DNA from 4 places in the Exiguobacterium sp. SH0S7 genome. Region 3 is predicted to be linked to each of the others. Evidence: riboswitches for the same ligand, from Rfam matches in the RefSeq annotation. Region 3 holds a riboswitch; each other region holds the start of a gene.
The links. Region 3 has a riboswitch for S-adenosylmethionine ahead of EVJ22_RS00325 (aminotransferase class I/II-fold pyridoxal phosphate-dependent enzyme). Riboswitches for the same ligand answer to the same signal wherever they lie in the genome.

Region 1: another riboswitch for S-adenosylmethionine. It lies ahead of EVJ22_RS08900 (2,3-diketo-5-methylthiopentyl-1-phosphate enolase); the one in region 3 lies ahead of EVJ22_RS00325 (aminotransferase class I/II-fold pyridoxal phosphate-dependent enzyme).
Region 2: another riboswitch for S-adenosylmethionine. It lies ahead of EVJ22_RS13015 (Na+/H+ antiporter NhaC family protein); the one in region 3 lies ahead of EVJ22_RS00325 (aminotransferase class I/II-fold pyridoxal phosphate-dependent enzyme).
Region 4: another riboswitch for S-adenosylmethionine. It lies ahead of EVJ22_RS02810 (methionine ABC transporter ATP-binding protein); the one in region 3 lies ahead of EVJ22_RS00325 (aminotransferase class I/II-fold pyridoxal phosphate-dependent enzyme).

What each region holds. Positions count from the first base shown of each region.
Region 1 is NZ_SJVA01000004.1:143,030-147,633, reverse strand. Features, by position in the region: gene mtnA (S-methyl-5-thioribose-1-phosphate isomerase) at 1-293, opposite strand, end outside; gene mtnK (S-methyl-5-thioribose kinase) at 290-1,444, opposite strand; SAM riboswitch class I at 1,526-1,628, opposite strand; SAM riboswitch class I at 1,834-1,936, shown strand; gene EVJ22_RS08900 (2,3-diketo-5-methylthiopentyl-1-phosphate enolase) at 2,008-3,162, shown strand; gene EVJ22_RS08895 (2-hydroxy-3-keto-5-methylthiopentenyl-1-phosphate phosphatase) at 3,159-3,809, shown strand; gene EVJ22_RS08890 (methylthioribulose 1-phosphate dehydratase) at 3,806-4,423, shown strand; gene EVJ22_RS08885 (1,2-dihydroxy-3-keto-5-methylthiopentene dioxygenase) at 4,437-4,604, shown strand, end outside.
Region 2 is NZ_SJVA01000012.1:10,594-15,197, forward strand. Features, by position in the region: gene trhO (oxygen-dependent tRNA uridine(34) hydroxylase TrhO) at 1-806, opposite strand, end outside; gene EVJ22_RS13010 (TVP38/TMEM64 family protein) at 1,030-1,662, shown strand; gene EVJ22_RS13015 (Na+/H+ antiporter NhaC family protein) at 1,699-2,982, opposite strand; SAM riboswitch class I at 3,054-3,149, opposite strand; gene EVJ22_RS13020 (GGDEF domain-containing protein) at 3,248-4,604, opposite strand, start outside.
Region 3 is NZ_SJVA01000001.1:58,570-63,173, reverse strand. Features, by position in the region: gene EVJ22_RS00330 (AI-2E family transporter) at 224-1,324, opposite strand; SAM riboswitch class I at 1,502-1,602, shown strand; gene EVJ22_RS00325 (aminotransferase class I/II-fold pyridoxal phosphate-dependent enzyme) at 1,679-2,854, shown strand; gene EVJ22_RS00320 (iron-containing alcohol dehydrogenase family protein) at 2,851-3,867, shown strand; SAM riboswitch class I at 3,909-4,012, shown strand; gene EVJ22_RS00315 (MetQ/NlpA family ABC transporter substrate-binding protein) at 4,090-4,604, shown strand, end outside.
Region 4 is NZ_SJVA01000001.1:544,066-548,669, reverse strand. Features, by position in the region: gene EVJ22_RS02830 (arsenate reductase family protein) at 1-141, shown strand, start outside; gene gcvH (glycine cleavage system protein GcvH) at 190-573, shown strand; gene EVJ22_RS02820 (PTS sugar transporter subunit IIC) at 618-1,673, opposite strand; gene EVJ22_RS02815 (thioredoxin family protein) at 1,864-2,121, shown strand; SAM riboswitch class I at 2,574-2,679, shown strand; gene EVJ22_RS02810 (methionine ABC transporter ATP-binding protein) at 2,758-3,786, shown strand; gene EVJ22_RS02805 (methionine ABC transporter permease) at 3,776-4,438, shown strand; gene EVJ22_RS02800 (MetQ/NlpA family ABC transporter substrate-binding protein) at 4,468-4,604, shown strand, end outside.

The DNA of each region.
Region 1 (4,604 bases), on a different contig from region 3:
ACGTTTTGCAGATTGACCGCCGTCGGTCGCGTCGCGATCAATCGACGGCCGACGAGGTCGAGCCGGCGTGTGAAGTCCGGGTCATCCTGGAGGCGGACCGCTTCTTTCGCGAGCACGAATGCGCCGAAATAGGCGATGGCCGGCGCGCCTCGGACTTGTAACGTCTCGATGGCGTGCTCCGCCTGTTCGAGCGTCGCGATCGTCACGTACCGCTCCTCATGCGGCAGTAACGTTTGGTCTAAAATGACGAGCTCGTCCCGGGACGGTTCGAAGCGAATGTTTTGGACTGTCATACGCGTACCCCCGCTAACAGCGTCACTAATTCATCGATTGTCCGGACATCGTGGCGCTGTTTAATGAGCGTCGTGCCGAGCGTGAGCGCTTCCCGTTTCCGCTCGAGCCGGACCGTTTCCGGTAACGTCTCGAGGTCATTGACTCCTGCGAGGCCGATGGTGCGGCGAATCAGTTCGCATCCGGCATAGCCGATCGTGTCGCTAAAGATGGTTTGAAGTAGTTCATCGACGAACCCGTCCGTGTTGAACGGTTCGACCGCCGTCTCAAACTTCGTCCGGAACGTCTTTTCAAACGTCTCCCATACCGTCAATACGTCGGTGAACCGCTCGAACCGTTTGAGTGGGTCATGGAACGTCGATAGCGTCAAATGGGCGACGATTTGCCCGATGTCAAAGCCGAACGGTCCGTAAAAAGCGAACTCTGGATCGATGACTTTCGTCTCTTGTTGCGTCGCGAAGATGCTGCCTGTATGTAAGTCCCCGTGCAAGAGCGCGTCGTGTTTCGTGACGAAACCGACTTTCAGTTTCGTGACCTCCACTTTCAATTTCTGGTCACGCCAAAGCGCTTCGACGTCCTGACGGAGCGCGGTTTCGATGTTGTTCGACTCGGCATCTTTGTACGGATCGGTGAAGATCAGTTTTTCAGTGATGTCGCACAGTTCCGGGTTGTAATAATCCCGTTCTTTCCGCTTCTTCTCGATTGGGCCGGCCGCATAGTCGGACGTCTCAAACAACGTCTGCCCTAAAAACTCACCGATGTGACGGGCGAGTTCAGGATACGCTTTCCCTTCCAAATAGCCCGTCCGGACGATATCAAAGTCGGACAGGTCCTCTAAAATCGTGTAGGCGAGCGTCCGATCACTGCCGAGAACGACCGGGACGAAACGCGGGACGACACTGGCGAATTCGCGCAACGCAAGCTGCTCGATCCACGCCCGTTCAAGTGTGAGCGGCCAACTCTCGCCGACGACTTTCGCATACGGTAGCGCCTGCTTGACGATGAGGCTCGTTTCGCCTTGACGGATGCGGAAGACGAGGTTCAAGTTGCCGTCCCCGATCTCCTCACAATGCGCGATGCCCCCGTCTTCGAGTAACCCTAACGTTCTGACGTGCTCGACGACTGTCTGTTCTGTAAATGGTTGATAAGCCATGTCTGTTTCCCCTTTCGGTATATTCCCCACAAAAAAAGCCCCTTTCTCCGCGAGAAAGAGGCACAGCCGTAACGGATGTTCCTCTCATCTGTCAGACGTATGTCTGGTGGATGTAGCACCGTGCCTACTGGTCGGTTGCTGCGGCGTCATCGGGCCAATTCCCTCTGCCAACTCGCGATAAGAGTGTCGTATTCGATTGTGTGAACTTGTTGTGATGAATATTACGGACTCGACCCCACCTTTGTCAACGGCAATTTGCTGGAGCAACGGTCACTTTTTTTATGCATATATAGTAACAACGAACTCAAACTTTTTTTCTCAAAAAAAGGAATTGACGAACCGGATATTGTGTGACAAAATTCAATTAAATTTCACAACTTCAAAATACATTCTTATCAAGAGCAGACGGAGGGGACAAGCCCGATGATGTCGCAGCAACCGACCCGATTGGGCACGGTGCTAATTCTTGCAGCGTAAGCTGAGAGATAAGAGTTCATTTTTTTATGATGACCTCTTGCCTCGGCATGGGGTCATTTTTTGTTTGACCGGAAGGAGGAACGAACATGAGTATTACTGCCACATATGAAATCAGCCGGACGGACCGCGTCGCGACTGTCGCCGAGAAAATCGCCCTCGAACTGACCGTCGGCACGTGGACGGAACTGCCTCACCTAGAGCAAGAACAATTAAAGGCGTATCGGGGCGAGGTCGTCTCAACGACGCATACGGAAACAACGAGCCGCTTCACAATCCGTTATCCGCTCCATAACGTCACGCCCGACTTCTCATCCATCTTGACGACGACGTTCGGGAAATTATCGCTCGATGACTCGGTACGCTTGATCGACTTGACGTTACCCGAAACGCTTGCATCTGAATTCCCCGGAGCAAAGTTCGGTGTTCAAGGCGTTCGTGAGTTGCTCGACGTACATGATCGCCCGCTCGTCATGAGCATCTTTAAAGGGATCATCGGCCGTGATTTACGCTTCTTAGAACAGCAACTTCGAGACCAGCTCGCCGGCGGCATCGACATCGTCAAAGATGATGAAATCCTATACGACAACCCGCTCACTCCGTCGCTTGAACGAGCTAAAATCGGAGCGGCCGTCATCCAAGAACAGTTCAAAACGACCGGGAAACGTTCGCTCTATGCCATCACGCTCAGCGGTCCGGTGTTCGGGCTGCGTGACCAAGCGCTCCGCTTGATCGAGGCGGGCGCGACGGCACTGTTGTTCAACGTCTATACATACGGGCTCGACACACTCCGCGAACTCGCGAGCGATCCAACAATTAACGTCCCGATTTTGGCGCATCCCGCGTTCGCCGGGGCCTTGACCGGCTCGATCAGCCACTCGCTCTTGCTCGGAAAATTGATCCGCCTCGCGGGGGCCGACTTGACGCTGTTCCCGTCCCCATACGGTTCACTTGCGACACCGCCTGATGAGGCGTTCACGATTCGGGATGGCAGTGCTCGGCCGCACTGGACGAAGCCGATTCTACCGGTCCCGTCGGCCGGCATCCATCCGGGGCTCATCCCGGACATCATCCGTGATTTCGGCACAGACGTCGTCATCAACGCCGGTGGCGGCATCCACGGTCACCCAGACGGCGCGGCTGCCGGGGCCCGGGCGTTCCGACAAGCGATTGAGCAAGTATTAGGCGTGGCGAGCCAGACGAACGAGCTCGAGTCCGCGCTAAAGGCGTGGTCAAAACAATGACGATTCACATCTTGTGTGACTTCGATGGGACGATCACGGCCGAGGACAACATCATCGCTTTGATGCGGGCGTTCGCACCGCCCGAATGGCACGCGCTCAAAGACGACGTGCTCGCTCAAGACATCTCGATCCGCTCCGGGGTCGGACAGATGTTCCAGCTGTTGCCGAGCGCTGACGCTTCGGCGTACCGTGACTACTTGCTGGACCGCATCACCTTGCGCCCAGGGTTCTCGACGTTTTTGGCAGAAGTCCGGCAACAAGTTTGGAAGTTCGACGTCGTCAGCGGCGGCATGGACTTTTTCGTGCACCCGATCTTGCAAGACCACGTCGCGCCGGACCACATCTACTGTAACGTCGCCGACTTCTCGGACGAGACGGTACGCGTCGACTGGCCCTACGCCTGTGACGCGCATTGTACGAATGATTGTGGTTGCTGCAAACCGACAATCGCCCGGACGATCGTCGATCCCGTTGATCGCTTGATCGTCATCGGTGACTCGGTGACCGACTTCGAGATCGCCAAACGGGCCGATTTCGTCTACGCCCGTGGGCAACTCATCACGCTCTGTGAAGCGGAAGGCATCGCCTACGCCCCGTTCGAGACGTTCGACGACATCACCCATCACATGAAGGAGGTGCACGTATGAGCGTGACCGCACGTTGGCTTGAACTCGCCGACATTAAAGACGAACTCGCCGCGCGCGACTGGTTCCCAGGAACGAGTGGCAATTTGGCGATTCGTGTCTCCGACGACCCGCTGACCTTCCTCGTCACGGCGAGCGGACGCGATAAACGAAAACGGACCACGGACGATTTCGTCCTCGTCGACGCGGCCGGTCGCTTGCTTGGCGAACAAACTGGCAAACCGTCCGCTGAGACGCTGCTACACGTCGAGGTGTTCAACAAGACCGCGGCGGCGTGTTCACTCCATGTGCACACAGTCGACAACAACGTCATCTCCGAGCTCCACGCCGTGAACGGTGAGGTCGTCTTCACGGGGCAAGAGATCATCAAGGCACTCGGGTATTGGGAAGAGGACGCGGTCGTCCGGGTCCCAATCATCGACAATCATGCCGACATCCCGACGCTCGCGGCCGCCTTCGCGCCTCACGTCCATTCAAACGCCGGTGCCGTCCTCATCCGTAATCACGGCATCACGGTCTGGGGCGAGACGCCGGATGCGGCGAAGCGCTATTTAGAAGCATACGAATTTTTGTTCAGCTACACGTTAAAACTACGCGCCTTAGGCGTCCATTCATAAGGAGGAACTTTCTATGGCAACTGTCTATTTCCAACAAACTGAAGAACGTCTCGTCGACCAATCTGAAGTGAACGTATTTTTAGAATCGCGCGGCATCCTGTACGAGCAGTGGGACATCGCTAAACTTCCGATCGCGCTTCAAGAAAACTACGAACTGACGGACGAAGACAAGCAAGCCATC
Region 2 (4,604 bases), on a different contig from region 3:
TGGGCATTGCACTCCGGGTTGGCACAATTAACGTAACGGACCGTCTTCGTTCCACAGTGCATGCACGTTGAAACGACTGACGGATTGACCGTGTTGACTGGGACGTTGATGCGCTCGTCAAAGACGTAAAGCTCGCCGTCCCAGTTTTCCCCTTGTGTTGCTTCGTCTTTGCCGTACATGGCGACGCCGCCTTTTAAGTGGAAAATGTTGTCGTGACCTTGGTCACGCATATATGCGGTAAATTTCTCGCAACGGACGCCTCCGGTACAGTACGTGAGAAGTGTTTTCCCTTCGTAGAGGTCTTTGTTCTCCTCAAGCCAATCTGGCATGTAACGAGAAGCCTCTACGTCGATTTTGATCGCATTTTTGAAATGGCCAAGATCGTACTCGTAGTTGTTACGAACGTCGAGGATGACGACATCGTCGCGATTCATCATCTCTTTCCATTCTGCCGGTTCGAGATACGCACCGTGTTGTTTCGGCACGTCGAACTCACCATCAAAGCGCCACGTCACGAGCTCTTGTTTGTGACGGACAAAAATTTTCTTGAAAGCATGCTCTTCGACTTCATCGATTTTGAACTCGATGTCGCTGAAGTATGGATCGGCTTTCAAATCGTTCATGTACTGTTCGGTTTGTTCCCAAGTGCCCGAGCACGTTCCGTTGATTCCTTCGGAAGAAATCAAGATACGCCCTTTGATCCCGAGGTCTTTACAGTACTTGAGGTGTTGTTGTGTTAGTGTTTCTGGGTCTTCGATGTTGACGTACTTATAGTACAGCAAGACCCGCATTGGTTTTGTTTCCATGTTATTGCTCCCCTGTGTTCAGTTTTTTGCAGGAAAACGAACGTTGGGTTGTGTCGTTCGACGAATGAACTTGCCTGCAACCACAAGTCCATTATTATATGATAGATATCACAGTGAAATTTCGCAAATACTTTTTATTTTTTTTTGAGGAGAGCAGGGAGATGCGTCCTCTTGAACGAATTCGGGTAAAAGGTAGTAACGAAAGCCGAAGGTGGAAACTGAAATGCTCACATCACTCCAACAATATATATTGAACATCATTGAATGGCTCCAAGGACTGCCGGGAGGTCCTTGGGCTGGACTCGGGGCCCCGTTCCTGGAAGCGATTTTCCCGTTTCTCCCGCTCGTCTTGATCATCTCGGCGAACGCGGCCACGTATGGCTTCTGGCTCGGTGTGCTCTTATCGTGGATCGGCAGCTTGGCAGGGACACTCCTCGTGTTCGCCGCCGTCCGTTACGTGTTCCGCAAACCGATGACGCGTTGGCTCGAAAAACATAAACAGGGTGTCTATTGGCTCGATCGCATCAACCATATGAGTCCAATCTCGCTCGGATTCTTATATTCGTTGCCGTTCATCCCGGTCAGTTTGATCACGTACTTACTCGCCTTGATTCAAATGCCGCTCCGGACGTTCGTATTGGCGGCCGGATTCGGGAAACTGCTCGTCGTCATCATCTTCTCGGTCATCGGTGATCAGTGGCAAGAGTTCATCCAAAGCCCGTTCCGCTTGTCGATGCTCGGCTTGCTCTTGCTCGTATTGTGGGCGATTAGCCGGGGTCTCGAAGAACTTCTCAAACGGCGCGCCTTCAAAAAACGGAACGAAGAGCTCAAACGTAAACGTGAAGCGAGAACATAAAAATCCTCGAAGGCGGCCGCCTTCGAGGATTTTTGCTCAGTTGGTTTTTTTGAAACGTGGGAAGTTGAAGACGATCGCCAAACCTCCGCAAATGAACAGGAGGAACGGATAGAACATATACGGGACGAGGGCGGGTGACGCCGTGTTCGTCAACTCGGCGGCGATGAGGAGCTGCGCCCCGTAAGGCAGAAGTCCTTGTACCCCGCACGAGAAGATGTCGAGTACGCTCGCTGACTTTTTCCGTTCGATGTCATACGTATCGGCGATATTCGCGGCAAGCGGGCCTGCTACGAGAATCGAGATCGTATTGTTCGCCGTCGCGACGTTCGTCGCACTGACGAGCCCGGCGATGCTCCATTCCGCACCAGCCCGGCGTTCAATCCGTGACGTGAGTGCGTCTCGTAAATAGGTGAGTCCACCGTTATATGAGATGAGCCCGACGAGTCCGCCCATGAATAACGTCAAGAGCGAAATCTCGGCCATCCCCATCATGCCGTCGGCCATCGCCGTGACGTAAGTCGTGACGGCCAAGCTTCCGTCAATCAGCCCGATGATGCCAGCGAGCGCGATGCCGCCGAGCAAAACGAGGATGACGTTCAGTCCGGTCAAGGCGAGGGCGATGACGGCGAGATACGGAATCAATTTGTACCATTCGAACGCGGCCACTTCAATCGTCGATTCTCCGCTTGAGAGAACGGCTAACAGGACAGTCGTGATGATTGCGGCCGGGAGCACGATCCAAAAGTTGGTCCGGAACTTGTCGCGCATGTTCGTCCGTTGTGTCCTTACGGCAGCGATTGTCGTATCCGAGATGAACGACAAGTTGTCTCCGAACATGGCCCCGCCGACAACGGCCGCGGCCGCGATTGCGATATTGACCCCGCTCTCTTGATGGATGCCGAGCGCGATCGGGGCAAGCGCGGCAATCGTACCGGTCGATGTGCCCATCGCCATCGAGATGAAAGCAGCGATGACGAACAGTCCGCTCAGTAAGAGTGACGGTGGCAGGAACGTCAAGGCCGCATTGACCGTCGCGTCAATCGCACCGATTGCACCGGCGACGCTCGAGAACGCGCCGGCGAGCAGGAAGATGAATATCATGATCAAGATGCCTGGATTACCGGCGCCTTGTGCGATACGCTCGACGGTCTGAGTGACGCTTCCTTTCGTCATCATCGCAGCGACAATTAAAGCGATCAACGCCGCGATCAGTACCGGAAACTTGTAAAAGTCGCCATAATAAATACCTGCTCCGATGAAGAAGACGAGGAAGACGAGCAAAGGCAAGAGTGCCCATTTGTTAGCTGTTGGTTGTTCCAATTGATTCACCTCATTTAATAGAATAGAAAAAAAGAGCCTTCCGAAAAAGGCTCTCTCTGTAAGAGACACCCTTTTCATCTTTCGAGCAGAACGCTCGCTGGATTTGGCACAGGTTACCCGCTGCCGAGACATCTAAGGGCCAGTCCCTCCGTCTCTCTTGATAAAAAGTCGTCATGATGTAGTTGTTAGACACGTTTCCTAACGTACCTGTTTCAAATCGGGTTGTCAACAGAAATTCCCCTGCGCCAGTGGACGCGGGGGGAAGTCATGTCGTCAAAAAGTTGTAATGGGCGACGCGGTTACGACCGGCGTACTTACCGCCGACGTAAAGGGCCCGGTCAGCGTTACGGATCGTATCGTCAAGCCGTTTGTCGCCGAACGCTTGAATCGTATCGACACCGATCGAGGCGGTCACGGGAATATCGACCCCATCGACACGGAACGGCTTATCTTCAATCTTCTGCCGAATCCGTTCGGCGATATCGACGGCTTGGTCGACGTCGCAATGATTGAGCAGCAATATGAACTCCTCGCCCCCGTAACGGGCCGCAAAGTCATCGGTCCGGAGCACTTGCCGAATTCGCCGCCCGAACTCTTGGAGCACGCTGTCTCCGACTTGGTGACCGTGCGTGTCATTAATTTTTTTAAAGAAGTCAATGTCGAGCATCGCGACCGAGATCGGGTACATCGAACCGTCCGAGATTTGTTGAATCCCATACTCGTAGAACGCGCGCGCGTTGGCGAGCAGCGTCAAGCTATCGGTGCGGCTTTCCGTGTATAGGCGGTCGCGTTCGTGGCACCGGCTGATCGTTCGGTTGAATGATTTCAACAATTTTACCATCTCGTTTTGAATGATGGGCGGATAGCCATAGACGTGTTCACCGATCATGACGATGCGTGTGCGGATCCCGTCAATCTCTTCTGACTGGACCGAGATGAAGCTGTGGTAGTCGTCATGAAACGCATCTGACAACGCTGCGTCCCATTCGAAACGCATCTCATAATCGACAGACTTGGCGTGTGGATGGCGCGCATCCATCAAGTCGAAGACGAGCGGACGGTCGATTGGCTGTCGCGTCAACAAATCGAAATAGAGCGTTCGGTCGAACAGGACGAACTCGACAAACCCTTTATCATATTGGTTGAGGCGCTCACATTGACTCAAGAACACTTCAATCGCCTGAGCCTCGCTTTGAGACAGGGAGACTGCCTCTTTCGCTTCATCGTACTGTTCGATCAATGACTTGAACGCGTCCTGGCGCCCTTTTTGAATCATCAACCGCTTAATAAAGAACGTGAGGGCGGCCGCGATGCTACTGACGACGAGCAAGTTCGTCTCACGGAAGAACGACGCGGCAAAGATGAAGACGAAACTGACGATATACGTGTAAAAAGCGATACTCAGAAAATCTCGGACCGGAATATCGACGCGGAACCACCAGCCGACTTGATATTTTTGGACAATCGTGTTCAAGATGATGGCGCTGATCAGACCGAGGAGCGGGACGAACGAATCCTGCGAATAGAAGCCAAGACCGGTCTCACCGCCGAGTGCCAAGTAAACACTTGCCGGGATGGCGATTTCTAAAAATGACGTGATCGCGTTCCACGGATAAGTGAAC
Region 3 (4,604 bases):
AGGATGCACGGAGGCATACTCGTCCCTACTTGCTTATGTACGCCTCGGAAGACAGGCGGGTGACTACAGTTCATGAAACGGAAGACCCCGACCTGTCAGTATGAAATTGGATACGATGTGGCTGCGTCATGACTGACATGGCGGGTCCTCCTTTCTGTAAGTTTACTCTTCTTTTCAACTGTATGACAGATTATTGAAATGTGTCAACATATTTTGACTTGCGTCATAACAGTTCATTTAAATTCTTTCGGGTGAGCCGATAATCGATCAACCGGGACAAGACGACTTGAATCATCGCGGTCACGGGTACGCTGATGAACATCCCGACGAGGCCGAACAGGCTCCCCCCGATGATGATCGATGTGATGACCCAGAACGGGGTGATCCCGACGCTGTCGCCGAGAATTTTCGGCCCGAGCCAAAGTCCGTCGAACTGTTGCAGCAAGAAAATGAACAACAAGACGAGCAGGGCCGTGAACGGGTCGTAGAAGTAGGTGATGATGAACGCCGGGATCATCCCTAAGAGCGGTCCGACGTATGGGATGAAGTTCAGCACCCCGATGATGACACCGAGCAAGAGCGCGTAAGGTGCACCGATGATCAAGAGCCCGATGACAGCCATCACGCCGATGATGAGACAGTCGAGCGACTTTCCGATGATGTAGCGTTTAAAGATATAGTCCATCTCTTGGAAGATGTCGATCGTCGTCTTCGCCGAAGCGACCGGGAACATCGCATACAGCAGACGCTTGAACATCCGGGCGAACACTTCCTTGTCTTTCAACAAGTAGATCGAGATGACGATCCCGATCAGCAAGTTGATCAACGTCATCGTGAAGCTCGATACGTAACCGACCGAAGACACGACGGCCGTCTCGACCCATCCGGAATACCGTTCCTCGAACCGATTGAAGTCGATGGCCTGGGCAAGCGTCGCATTATACTCCTCGACATACGTTTTCAGCTGCCCGAGAAAGCCGTCGATTTGGCGAATGTAAAACGGGAGCTCCTCGATGAGAGAGGCGACACTCGAATAGATGCGTGGGAACAGCGTCACCGCTGACACGACGAGGATCCCAATGAACGTGACGTAGACGATCAACAAGCCTTGATAACGCTTCAAGTGGAACCGCTCTTCTATATAGGATAGGACGGTGTTGAGGAGCAGCGCGATGGCAATCCCCATTATGATCGGCGTCAACAGCTGAAACGCATACTGCAGGACCCGAGAAATCGTGTCCGGCTCGCTGATGACTTTCCATAGGACGAGCAGGATCAGTCCGATCACGCTCAACTTCCATATTAACTGACGGTTTAGTTCCAATGGTCTATCCCCTCATGCTGTAAATTTTGCAGAATAACGTTCACCTTTTACTATGAACGTTTTTTTACCGGGATTCAATAGCGGTAAGGAATTTTTGAAATAAGGATTGACAAGGTTGGTAACGTTTGGTTTACTAAATGACATATTACAGAAATTATCAATTGCATATAAAAACACTTTCTATCAAGAGAAGCGGAGGGACTGGCCCGATGAAGCTTCAGCAACAGATTGTTTCAATACTGTGCTAATTCCAGCAAGGTGACCTTGAGAGATGGAAAGGTGGTTGTTTGAATACGTCCGTATCTCGACACCCCTTTCCGCGGAAAGGGGTGTTTTTGCATAGGAGGACTATTCATGACAGACAGACGCTCGAAGCTACTTAAAACGTTACCACCCCAGCATTTCGTCGGACTCGCCGCCGAAGTCGCCGCACTCGAGCGTTCAGGCCGCGACGTCATCCGGCTCGGCCAAGGGACGCCCGACTTGCCGACACCGGCCTCGATCTGCGAGGCGCTGCAGACGGCCCTGCTCGACCCGGCGACGCACCAATACGGACCGTTCCGGGGACAGACGCGCCTGAAGCAAGCGGTCGCGACATTCTACCAGACCGAATACGGCGTCGCGCTCGATGCCGAGACCGAAGTGGCCATCTTGATCGGCAGCAAGTCGGGACTCATCACGCTCCCGCAATGTGTGCTCGAACCAGGTGACGGCATGTTGCTACCGAACCCGGGCTATCCGGACTACATCTCGGGGGCACGTCTCGCCGGAGCGGTCGTCCACGACCTCGTCCTCCGGGAAGAGAACGGCTATCTTCCTGATTACGAGACGCTCGATCCGCAGGGGGCGCGACTCATGTATTTGAACTACCCGAGCAATCCGACCGGCGCCGTCGCGTCGCCCGCGTTCTTTGACGACACGGTCCGGTTCGCGAATAAGCATGACCTCATGGTCGTCCACGACTTCGCCTACGGCAGCATCGGTTTCGACGGTCACGTCCCGCCGAGCTTCCTGCAGGCGCCGGGTGCGAAAGACATCGGCATCGAGGTGTATACGATGTCGAAGGCGTTCAACATGTCCGGCTGGCGGGTCGCTTTCGCCGTCGGCAACCGCGACATCATCGAGGCGATCAACACGTACCAGGACCACGTCCATGTGAGCGTGTTCTCGGCCATCCAAGAGGCGGCCATCGCCGCGCTCGAGTCACCGCGTTCGCTCCGGGACGACTTGTCACGGTTGTATGAGGCCCGCCGCGACCGGCTCGTCGACGGGTTACGTCAGGCCGGATGGGACATCACGGCCCCGAGTGGCTCGTTCTTCGTCTGGGCGAAAGTGCCGGACGGGGACGCCAAATCGTTCTCCCATAAGCTGCTCCACGAGGCAGGGGTCGCCGTGACGCCGGGCTATTTCTTCGGCTCAGAAGGCGAGCGGTACGTCCGGTTCGGGCTCGTCTCCGCCGAGCCGAAGATCGACGAGGCCGTCGAGCGGATCGAGAAACTGTTTGCGACGTATGAAGAGGTCCGGGCATGATCCGCCAAGCCGTGCTCGAGTACGACCATGCGGATGACGCGCTCGAGCGGCTCGATGAATTGATCGATGGCCGTCGTGCTCACGTGCTGCGCGGACAGAACGGTTTTGACGTCGTCAAGCGCGTCCTGCCAGCGATCACTGCCTATCCGACATCGCTGTTCGGCGGCGAATGCACGGACGCTGAGGTCGAACGGCTCCGTTTGAAAAATGTGGACGTCCTCATTGCCATCGGTGGGGGTAAGCTCGTCGACACGGCGAAACTCGTCGCTTACCGGCAAGGTGTCCCGCTGATCGTCATCCCGACGCTCGCCTCGAACTGTGCCGCCTTCACGCCGCTCAGCGTCATCTATGACGAGCAAGGGGCATACGTCCGCTACGACGTGTTCCGCGTCGTCATCGAGCGGGTCATCGTCGACGCAAGGGTCGTGACCGACTCGCCGTACGACTACTTCCGGGCCGGCGTCATCGACACGGTCGCCAAGTTTTACGAGGCCCGCTATTTGAGCGGCGACAGTTCGCCTGACGCCGGCGTCAACACCGGTCTCGCCTTGGCCGAGCAATGCGGCCGGCTCGTCGAACTCGACTTGAGTGAGTCCAGTTTCACCGCGTATGGGCCAGAGACCCGGTTCGCGGTCGATCACATCCTCGCCGTCGGCGGCGCCGTCGGTGGTTTCGGGGACGCCGGGACACGCGTTGCCGTCGCCCACGCCGTTCACAACGCGCTCAGCCGCTTCGAGTCGACCCACCCGTTCTTACATGGCGACAAGGTCGGATTCGGCCTCCTTGTCCAAGAACGGTTGCGTGGCTCGTCTGACGCCCCATATTTAGAGGCGTGGCTCGCCAGGATCGGCGCGCCGACGTCACTTGAGACGCTCGGACTCGTGCCGGCCGACATACCGCAACTGGTCGACGCGGTCCGGGTCGAGACCGAGTTGCAACGTTCACCCGTAACGCTCGATATTGACTATTTGAAAATAATTTTTGAAAATTTAGTATTTTCTGTTTACAAATAAAAGAATTAAAAGTAAGATGATAACAATTAAATAAGACCGATAGCTTATCAAGAGTGGTGGAGGGACTGGCCCTATGAAACCCGGCAACCAGATCGTAATGATCATGGTGCTAATTCCAACAGACGAAACGTCTGGGAGATGAGCGTGTCCGACTGTCTTTGACTTGTCGTGCCCGCCACTCTTTATGAGTAGCGGGCTTTTATTTTGGAGGAGGAATCATTCATGAACATCAAACAGAAAACAGTACTCGCAGGAACATCTCTACTCGCGGCCATCGCCTTGTCGGCGTGCGGCCAATCGGACGCGAGCGAATCGCTCAGCACAGAAGCCCTCACGATCGGCGTGACGGGTGGGCCGCACCAGCAGATCGCCGAGAAAGTAAAAGAACTCGCGGCCGAGGATGGCCTCGAGCTCGACATCAAGGTGTTCAACGACTACAACACGCCGAACACCGCACTCGACGAAGGCAGTCTCGACGTGAACAGTTACCAGACGCTGTCGTTCCTCGAGCTGCAGAAGGCGGACAAAGGCTATAAGATCGACGACGTGTTCAAGACGGTCGCTTTCCCGATGGGGCTCTATTCGGACAAGCTGACGGACATCAAGGAGTTGAAGGAGGGCGATAAAGTCGCCGTCCCGAACGACCCGGCGAACGAACTTCGGGCGCTGCGCCTGTATGAGACGGCCGGACTCATCACCTTGAAAGAAGGATTGACGGACAAGGCGACGAAACGTGA
Region 4 (4,604 bases), 490 kb from region 3:
AAGCTCCCGAATTTGTCAGAAGACGAACAAATCGAGCTTTTAGTCAGCAATGGTATGCTTTTAAAGCGCCCAATCGTCACTGACGGTCAAAAATCGACGGTCGGTTTTTCAGAAAAGTCATTTACAGACGTTTGGGGCTAAGTGCTATAATACACATGTGATTCTAATTTATTTGAGGGGGAAGTCAAGATGAGCAAAGTACCTGCAAATCTACGTTATTCAAAAGAACACGAATGGGTTGAAGTGAACGGAAGCGTTGCCCGCATCGGGATCACGGATTTCGCACAAAGCGAACTAGGGGACATCGTGTTTGTGGAACTTCCTGAAGTCGGCGGCACGATTTTGCTCGACGAGCCGTTCGGTTCGGTCGAATCGGTCAAGACGGTGTCTGAACTGTACGCACCGATCTCTGGGAAAATCACGGCGGTGAATGAATCACTCGCGGACTCGCCGGAACTTGTCAACGAAGCACCGTTCGAAGGCGCATGGATGATCGAAGTCGAGTTGAACGATTCAACGGACGTCGACAAACTCATGTCGGCAGAAGAATATGAAACGATGATTCAAGGCTAACAAAAATCCCGGTTTCTCTTTATGAGAAGCCGGGATTTTTTGATTTAGTCGAAGTCGAGGCGGTAATGTTCAGGCTGGATGAGTGATGTCCGGTTGAACAGGCGATAGAAGACAATCCCGAGCGTCACCGGAATGAGGCCGAACAAGACGATGACGAGCATGACGTTCCAGAGCGCGAATCCGCCTGGCATCAAGTGCAGGGCGTTGACAGGTCCAATCAGTCCAGAGACACCGAATCCGGCACTGATCGGTGTTCCTTCGATACGAAGGATACCGGCGAGCGCCCCGAGAATGGCCGCGTTCGCGAGCACAGGGAGCATCATGATCGGACGACGGACGAAGTTCGCCATTTGAATTTTCGGTGAGCCGAGGAAGTGAGCGAGCGACGTCCCGGTCGCGTTCATCTGCCACCCGGCGATAGCGAGACCAAAACCGGCTGCGACGACGCCGAGGTTAGCGGCCCCGGCGGCAACACCGGACAGACTGATCGCCGTCGCGATCCCGACCGTCGAGATCGGGGAGACGATGATGAGCGAGAACGCCATCGCGATCAACATGCCCATCACGATCGGTTGGAGTTCAGTCATCGTCATGATGACTGTGCCGATGTACGTCGTGATCTGTGAGATGTACGTGAGTAAGAACATGCCGATTCCGCCGGCGATGACGATGACCGTCATCGGTAAAACGAGGACGGTGTACGTCTTTAAGCGTGGCGACAGCTGCATTACCATATATGTCGCGAGGGCGGCGGTCACACCGGCCGTGATGACGTCGCCGATTCCCGCCATGAGGAACGCGTCTTCCTCGATACGGATAGCGCCGCTCCCGACCTGGGTCGCGATACCGATCGTCCCGGCCTCGAGCGCCGAGCGTCCGAATTGCATCGCGACGGTGACACCGATGATGACCGGGAGCAGGCGCATCGCGATCGTCGTCGCGTCTAAGATGAACTGCAAAGACGGAAAATACGGTAAGATGGCTTTCGTTAATTCACCGAGCAACGCGCTCGGGATGAGGGCGATTAAAATAGCGAGACTGAGTCCGTTCAATACGTTCATCAAAAATTGTTTGCCTGTCAGTTTCGTTTGTTCCGTCATAAGTCGATTCACCTGTCCTTTTCTACGTATATGCTGTTATGTACGAAAGCGTTAAAGTTAATGACCATACTATGCCTCTTTTCGTGAAGCGTCAACAGGAAATGTTGAACGATTCAGAAAATTCGTGGGGTGAGCACAACTTTTGAACAGATCGGCTCACATTCATATACTTATAAAAGAGGTGAGAACAATGATTACAGACGGATTGTTATATATATACGCCCCGATGTGTGGAACATGCGCTGTGGCCGAGCGGATGCTCGCCGTCGTCGAAGCGGTCGACCCGACACTCGCGATTGACAAGCAGGACGCCAACTTTATCCCGCAAGAGTTAGAAGCGTATCAAGTGATGAGCGTCCCGGCGCTGTTAAAGCTTAAAGACGGCCAAGTCGAAGACCGATTATATGCGTTCCAAAACGTACAGCACGTCCTATCTTTCGTTAAATGAGATAGGATGATTAGAATAATCAGAAAATTTTAAATAATCAGTTGACACAAAAAGTTCACGAATGGTATATTCATTACAACATCTTACTTGAACACAATATAGGACGAGATTCTCCAGCCATCAAGACGTTTTAGAACAGCCGGTGCATCACTTTACGCGACTTTTAGGTGGACCTTCCCTTCGATTGTCCCCCAAAAAAATCAAGCGCAGGGACACCTACCGCGTAACCGCATGGTACGTTCTAAGGCCGAGTGATGGATGGCTTGAATCCCCCATATAAGGATGAACACTCTGATCGGGCAAAAGAGTTTCATCTATGGGTTGTCCTTCCGTGACTCAAGGTGCTACGTTCTGTGTCATCCTCGGATGGCACCTTTTTTTGATTTTTCGCACAAAATAGTTTGACATGAAAATAATGTGTCGCTATTATAAAGCTAATCGAATAAACAACACTCTTATCAAGAGAGGCTGAGGGACTGGCCCTATGACGCCCAGCAACCGCGGAGCAATCCGAAATGGTGCTAATTCCAGCAAGGTGAGAACCTTGGAAGATGAGAGCAATCGTTGTCCGTACCGATAAAGTACGCACGTTTGCTCAAACGTGTGTACTTTTTTTGTTGTCAGGAGGGAAAGGTATTGATTCAATTACGTAATGTGGCCAAATGGTTCGACACGAAGAACGGTCGAGTCCAGGCGGTCGATGATGTGTCGCTCACAATCGAGAGCGGCGAAATTTTTGGAATAATCGGATATTCAGGGGCGGGGAAGTCGACGCTCATCCGTCTGCTCAACCGACTCGAGTCACCGTCAAGCGGTGAAATCGTCGTCGCAGGGAGCGAGCTGACGAAGCTCACTCCGAAAGAACTGCGCGGGGTGCGCAAAAACGTCTCGATGGTATTCCAACACTTTAACTTATTATGGTCGCGCACGGTCGCTGAGAACATCAGCTTCCCGCTCGAACTGATCGGGGTACCGGCCAGTGAACGTAAACGCCGCGTCCAAGAGCTCGTCGATCTCGTCGGTCTCGCCGGACGTGAAGACAGCTATCCGTCGCAACTATCGGGCGGTCAAAAGCAGCGAGTCGGGATTGCCCGCGCGCTCGCTACAAATCCAGACGTGCTCCTCTGCGATGAAGCGACGAGCGCACTCGACCCGAAGACGACCGATTCGATTCTCGAACTGCTCGTCAGCATCAATAAGAAACTCGGACTGACGATCGTCCTCATCACCCATGAGATGCACGTCATCCAAAAGATCTGTCATCGCGTCGCCGTCATGGAGGCAGGGAAAGTCGTCGAGACCGGCCAAGTCGCGGACGTGTTCCAACATCCGGAACAGCCGATCACGAAAGAGTTCGTCAAACAGATCGGTGCCGTCGACGACATGTCGCTCACGTTCGAGCATTTGAAAGCACGTTATCCGAGTGGCCAAATCGTCAAACTTAAGTTCTTGAACGAGACGGCCGAACAGCCGATTTTATCGGAAGTGTTGAAACAGCACGACATCGGCTTCAACATCATCGGCGGTAACGTGACGCAGTCCCAAGTCGGCGCGCTCGGAACGCTATTCATCCAATTGATCGGAGAGCCGGCTGAAGTCGAGCGGGCCATCGCCTCAATCCGATTGCAGGCAGTGGAAGTGGAGGTAGAAAGCGATGTTTCCTAATGTAGATTGGCAAGTCATGCTCGAACAGACGTGGGAGACGCTCTATATGACGCTCGTCGCAGGAGCCGCGACATTCGTCATCGGTCTCGCCCTCGGCATGCTCTTATATGTCACGAACGAACCGCTCATGATGAAGAATCGTCCGATTTACACGATCATCAGCGCGGTCGTCAACGTGTTCCGCTCGATCCCGTTCATTATTTTGATCATCTTGCTCATTCCGTTCACGCTCCTTCTCGTCGGAACGATGCTCGGCTCGACGGCGGCGCTCCCGGCGCTCATCATCGGTGCGGCCCCGTTTTATGCACGTATGGTCGAGCTCGCACTCCGCGAAGTCGATCGCGGTGTCATCGAGGCGGCCGAGTCGATGGGCGCGACGAAATGGCAGATCGTCTATAAAGTGTTGTTCCCGGAAGCACTCCCGGCCATCGTGTCAGGCATCACGGTGACGATCGTCGCCATCGTCGGTTACACGGCCATGGCCGGAGTCGTCGGGGGTGGTGGTCTCGGGAACTTGGCGTTCCTCGAAGGGTTCCAGCGTTCACAAAGCGACGTCACGTTCGTCGCGACCGTATTGATCTTAGTCATCGTCTTCGTCGTTCAGTTCATCGGCGATCGACTCGTCTCAAAAATCGATAAGCGATCAGCTTAATCAAATACAATCATATGGAGGGTTTTATAATGAAATCATGGAAAACAGTACTCGGATTGACAGCAGCATCAGCACTCACAATTCTCGCGGCATGTGGCGGCGGGGACTCAGAATCAGGCTCGGGCGACGACAAGACGCTCATCATCGGCGCGTCGAACGTACCACA